One region of the Alteromonas sp. S015 genome, then DNA from elsewhere that is predicted to be linked to it. Evidence: predicted binding sites of a transcription regulator. Region 1 holds the regulator's gene; the other holds the start of a gene.
What was found. Region 1 encodes sigma-54, which starts transcription at its own class of promoters, with help from an activator protein. Its sites were predicted from a motif close to GTTGGCACGNNNNTNGNNT; they were not measured.

Region 1 (3,157 bases):
AACGCTTAACCAATACATCATCGCTTGCATCAATATAAACAATTGTCATGGACCACGAAGAAGGTAGGTAGTCTAGAATTTCTACCAAGTCGTCTGGGTTTTTGGGTAAGTTTCTTACATCAATGCTCACCGCTACCTGATCATATTCATCCACAACGGTATGAGTCAGTGTAGGAAGTAAGTTTACCGGAATATTGTCAACGCAGTAATAACCTAAATCTTCCAAAGCGCGAAGTGCGACAGATTTACCAGATCCCGAACGACCACTGATTATAATCAGCTTCACCTAACTTCTCCCTATATTCTGGTTCAATCATATACGCGTTGTTGAATTAGGCGCCTACTTAACGATGAAAAGACGCTTAATGGTTAACTTAATGCAGAAAGTATATCGTCGCTAGTTGTTGCGCGACGTATCGCTTTGATCGTTTCTTTGTCGCTCAGTTTGCCTGCCACTGTGGCTAGCGTTTGAAGGTGTCCTTCGGTTTGCTCCTCGGGAACGAGTAGTGCAAAAAATATGTCTACGGGTTTTTCGTCAAGGGCGTCAAAGTCAATAGCAGGCGTGCTGGTTACAACAATTGCTATCACTTTCTCAAGGCCTGCTAAGCGGCCATGGGGCAGGGCGATACCATTGCCGATGCCTGTGCTACCCATACGCTCTCGAGCCATCAAACTGTTGAGTACCGTTGCTTGGTCAATGTTTTCGTTTTGCTTGGCAGCGATATCAGCGATGATCTCAAGAATTCGCTTTTTACTGTTACACTGAACCGCACACTCGGTGCGGTCCAGACTTACGATGGCTTGTATATCCATGCTTAATTGACTACTAGTGTTTTTTCAGTTTTTCCTTATGCTTGATTACCTGCCGGTCGAGTTTATCAACCATGCTGTCAATCGCCGCATACATGTCTGTATTTTCTGAGGATGCGAATACTTCAGCGCCACTTAAATGAACGGTCGCTTCGGCTTTTTGATTTAATTTTTCAACGTTCAGGATGACATGCACATTAGAAATGTGATCAAAGTGACGTTCAAGTTTGCTGAACTTCGTATCGACATAATTACGCAAAGAGTCGGTGATTTCGACATGATGACCAGTAAGGTTGATTTGCATATTTCGTCTTCCTTATATTATTAAGCCCGTTTAGATAAGGCTTTTGCGTTGGTTCGACGGCGGAATCGATAAAGATTCCCGGTACTTTGCTATTGTTCGCCGGGCAACCTTAATGCCTTGTTCGGCCAACAATGAAGCAATCTTGCTATCGCTTAGCGGCTTGCTGGGCTTTTCAGCGGCCACTAATTTTTTGATCAATGCTCGAATCGCTGTAGACGAGCATTCACCACCAGACTCAGTTGCAACGTGACTTGAGAAGAAATATTTCAATTCGAAGATTCCACGTGGCGTGTGCATGTACTTCTGCGTTGTTACTCGCGAAATAGTCGATTCGTGCATATCTACCATTTCTGCGACATCATTTAGCACCATTGGTTTCATCATTTCCGGACCGTGCTCAAAAAAGCCCATTTGTTGCTGCACAATACAGTTTGCAACCTTCATCAATGTATCATTGCGAGATTCAAGGCTCTTTATGAACCACTTGGCCTCTTGCATGTGTGAGCGGATGAATTGTGAGTCGCTACTATTCTTGGCACGGCGACTCATGGCTGCGTACTGTTGGTTAACACTTAGTTTAGGCAGACTGTCAGGGTTCAGCTCAACCACCCAACGGCCATTCTTTTTGGTCACTGATACATCAGGAATAACATACTCAGGCTCTTTAGTAACTAAAGCACTACCTGGACGAGGATTCAAGGTTTGCAGTAAACGCATTGCCTCGCGCAGCTGATCTTCTTTTAATCGGCTTTTACGCATAAGCGTACGATAGTCTTTACTGCTCAGTAAGTCAGAGTATTCTTCAATCAGTTGTTTCGCTTCAGCAAGCCACGGTGTGTCTTCTGAAAACTGGCGCAATTGCACCATTAAACATTCTTGTGGAGAGCGTGAGCCAGAACCAATAGGGTCGAACATCTGAATGCGCTTAAGCACACATTCTATTTCGTCCATTTCAATCGGCTCTTCCATATCATCATCGTTAACCGCTTCTAAAATTTCATCAAGGGTAACGGTTAAATAACCTGACTCGTCGATAGAGTCGATGATTGCTGTAGCGATAGCGCGATCGGTATCCGAGAAATGAGTAAGGCGCATTTGCCACAATAGGTGCTCTTGAATATCTTCAGTAGTCTCACCTTGGAAGATCTGCTCGTCGTCATTAGATGGACCCGGAGCGGGAGAAGATGAAGCGGAGTAGTATTCATCCCATGTGCTGTCGATAGGCAGCTCATCGGGAAGATCGTTTTTTTCTAATGCATCACCCGCTTCTAGCGTGTCACTAGATGCAGAAGCAGTGGCCTCAGAACCCCCGTCGTCATTATCGATATTGTTCTTTTCTAACTGTGGCTCGTCGTTACCTTCTTCAATTTCTAATAGTGGATTAGAGTCGAGCGCTTCTTGAATTTCCTGTTGAAGATCAAGTGTAGAAAGCTGCAGCAGTTTAATGGCCTGCTGAAGCTGTGGCGTCATGGTAAGTTGTTGGCTAAATTTTAGCTGTAAAGATGGTTTCATCTACGTCTTATTTTAATGCTCTAAATTGAATATACCGGAGCGAAACTGAAAAATGACAATTCAGTTACACTAACTATAGCCTGAATTGTTCGCCTAGGTATACATCCCTTACTTTTTGATTACTTAAAACCTGTTCCGCGGTTCCCTGCGCAATAAGCTCGCCATGACTCACAATGTACGCTTTTTCACAAACATCCAATGTCTCTCGTACGTTATGGTCTGTGATAAGGATTCCAATACCCCTATCGCGAAGATGTTGTATTATCTTCTTTATATCATTAACTGATATTGGATCAACACCAGCAAATGGTTCGTCTAACAAAATAAATTGCGGTTTTGCGGCCAGGGCACGGGCAATCTCAACGCGACGGCGCTCGCCCCCTGATAAACTCATCCCCGTACTATTACGTATATGGTTAATATTAAATTCATCAAGTAGCGCATCTGCTTCTTCTTCCTGCTGAAGTGAATTTAAATCTTTACGGGTTTGCAGTATGGCCATGATATTTTCATGTACCGTTAGCTTTCTAA
Region 2 (3,157 bases), on a different contig from region 1:
GCAGCATGTCGCTACCAGAGCTAAATATCCTGATAAAGCGCCAGCTTTTTCAGTTGTAGTGGGTCAAATACACGCCAGTAAATGGAAGAAAAAAGTAAAGGGCTTTGGTTGGGGTAACGAGCCACTCAAAATTTATTATAAAAAGTGGCCACGCCATGAAACCGGGTCTGTGTTTTGGACTTACGAGCGCAACCTGCCCAAGAATGAAAAAAACCGCACTGATATTGCTTATCCAGTTTGGGGGAATATATGGACCAACCCTGAAGACCCTGGTAGCGAAGGTATCAAACTTAACGAGAGCTTTAGTTATGAAGTGAATGTTCACGGTGATGTGATGTATCTAAGCTTTAAATCAGACAGACACAAAACCGTTAATTATGCTATCAATCTCGCCAATGGTGTAAATGCTTATGGTGAGTTAGATAAGCACGATCACCCTTACGGTTATACGCAAGACTGGAATTACTTCAAAGCGGGGGCTTACAACCAGTGCAGTACTAAAGATGATGACGGCTTTTGGTACGCTGCATGTATGGGTACAGGAAACTGGGCAGAAGATAAGAAAAATGGTGACTATGTACAGGTCGCGTTTTCCAACTTAACGGTAGGTGAAAGCAGCGAACCTACAGAAATCTTCAAAGCTAACCTTGTGACGCAAAGACCAACGACAAAAAGCGACAATGTAGACAATGGCACTGAACTCCGTAAAGAAATTAAATATGAAAACGATGAAGTTGTCTTATTGAATAAAGAGTGGAAACATTAGTTATGTCGATGTGCTGACCGGTCTATCTTACTTACGTTAGGCAAGAAAAAAGGGGCGAATGCCCCTTTTTCATTAAGTCGAATAAACGAACCTTTAGTTCATTGCAGTTTCAGTAACAACACGTAGGTCACTTTCTACGTCTTTGACATCAGAAGCATTCTTAGCAATTTCCACTGCTAGGTCACGCTCAGCGTCAGAATCAACTTTGCCAGTCAGTGTTACCACACCGTTTTCTACGTCAACATCAATGTCAAAGCCAGAAATGTCAGTGTCCATAAGAAGGCGAGTTTTGATTACTGTAGCAATCTTGGCGTCTGTTAGTTCGCTCGTGCCTTCATCTACGGAATCTTCCATATCTTCGGACATGTCGCCATCCATATCGTTATCTGCAACAACGGTAAGCTTGTTATCTACAGAAGTTACGCCGTCGATGTTGGCTACTAGCTCTTCCGCTAGCTTTTTATCGACAGAGTTTTCCACCTTACCAGTAAGCACCACGTTACCGTCTTTCACGTCAGTGTTAATGTCGAATGAATCTAGGTTGCCATTGAACAACAGCGTAGCTTCAGCTTTACCGTCAATCCATGCGTCTTTGGCACCTTTCTCCCATTTGTTGTCTGTCCCCATGTCACCTGCATAAGCAGCTGTAGTCAACGTTGTAGCAACAATCATAGAAATTAGTGAACGTTTCATAACATTTCTCCTTTGTCGAAACTCACAGTAAACAATGCCAAATCCTTGCCAAAACCGTATCACTTTGATTATAAAGGTTAAATCAACAGTACCACTGTATGTTTACATTCACTGATTTGAAAACTTTGCGTTAATTTGAGAATTTTTTACTTAATTTTAAGTACTCGTGTAAACCCCTTTTATTGTGAGTCGGTAGTGCAAAATTTATTGTCAGCGTTTGATATTGCTCTTAAAACTCGTTTTGCTAATAATAATTGAGGTTAAACTTAATTTAGAAAGTTGGCGTAACTATCATGATTTGTTTTACTTTTCCGGTCGTTGCGTGTTTCTTTACTTCGCTATTTTTCCGGGTAAGGTGCTTTTTATTAATCAAGTTCAAGGAACAGTCAGACATGGACTCTGCACTTAATGCCGTTTCAGTCTTATTCATAGCCATTAGTTGGGCCCCTTTACTTCCTTCTTCTCATTGGTTAGTCAGAGTGTGGGAATTTCCGCGGTTGCAAATTGCATCAATTATTTCAATATTGATTGTAGGACATGCGTTTAATGCTAGCTACCACACGCATATAGGCGTGTTCTCAATAGTTATTGTAGCTGGGTTAATAGTAAGCTTTATTTATCAAATCATTTGGATTATTCCTTACACACCGTTGTACAAACGGGAGGTTAGGCATTTAAAAGCTGAAAACGCTAGTCAAAAGCTAAGTGTTTTATCGAGCAATGTGTATATGCCAAATGACGACTTTCGCAAACTCATCGCACACGTTCGAAATAAGCAACCCGATTTTCTTGTCACGCTGGAGTCTAATGAAAAGTGGCAGAAAGGCATCAGTGAAATTGAGTCTGAATACCCGTTTCGTAAATTTTGTCCATTAGAAAATCTCTATGGAATGCATCTTTATAGCAAAATTCCTTTTGAAGAGGTCTCACTGCGATTCCTAATTGAAGAGGATGTTCCGTCTATGAGAGTGAAAATTAATCATCACGGCAGCGTTGTTACTTTATATTTTCTTCACCCAAAACCCCCAAGCCCAACAGAAAACACTTATGCGAAGCCCAGAGATGTTGAGCTAACCGTGGTGGGTGAGGAAATTGCTAAAACAGACGGGCCTATTATCGTGGCTGGCGATTTAAATGATGTGGCGTGGTCCCCTACTACCAGGAAATTTAAAAAAATAAGTGGACTGCTAGATCCCAGAGAGGGACGTGGTTTTTTTAATACTTTTCACGCAAAATATCCACTTGTGAAGTGGCCATTAGACCACGTATTTCATTCTGAACATTTTGCGCTGGTAAACATAGAGAAGCTTGAGGGCGTTGGTTCGGACCACTACCCTCTTTACACCGAACTTGCGCTCATCAGCAATGACGATAGATGTTAATTTGTGATCTCTAGCGAACGCCACGGTGTTTTACGCACCACATTAGACTATCGCACGCGTCTTCACGCTTTTTGAAATGCGCCAGTCCAATAAGCGTACTATCTCTAGGCCAAACTGCTTGGTTAAGCACCTCTTTATCCCGTGCTGTGAGCCGCTCATCAACAAGTATAATTTCAATTGCTTTTTTATTGGGCTTTATAAGCGCGGGCTTCGCATCTTTAACCAAGGCAGAGTTGACGCAAATGTATTCCCTCTTCATTGGGTCTCTTACCACGCCAATATAGTCGTGGTCACAAATAATAGCGGGCCAGCCTTC

Region 2: the regulator sigma-54 is predicted to act here: its motif matches at 1,494-1,512, upstream of V7R42_RS11360 (BON domain-containing protein).

The regions. Positions count from the first base shown of each region.
Region 1 is NZ_JAZETO010000002.1:281,570-284,726, forward strand. Features, by position in the region: gene rapZ (RNase adapter RapZ) at 1-286, opposite strand, end outside; gene ptsN (PTS IIA-like nitrogen regulatory protein PtsN) at 370-813, opposite strand; gene hpf (ribosome hibernation promoting factor) at 827-1,114, opposite strand; gene V7R42_RS05300 (RNA polymerase factor sigma-54) at 1,145-2,626, opposite strand; gene lptB (LPS export ABC transporter ATP-binding protein) at 2,700-3,157, opposite strand, start outside.
Region 2 is NZ_JAZETO010000005.1:196,396-199,552, forward strand. Features, by position in the region: gene V7R42_RS11355 (polysaccharide lyase family 7 protein) at 1-766, shown strand, start outside; gene V7R42_RS11360 (BON domain-containing protein) at 860-1,459, opposite strand; gene V7R42_RS11365 (endonuclease/exonuclease/phosphatase family protein) at 1,852-2,841, shown strand; gene V7R42_RS11370 (hypothetical protein) at 2,852-3,157, opposite strand, start outside.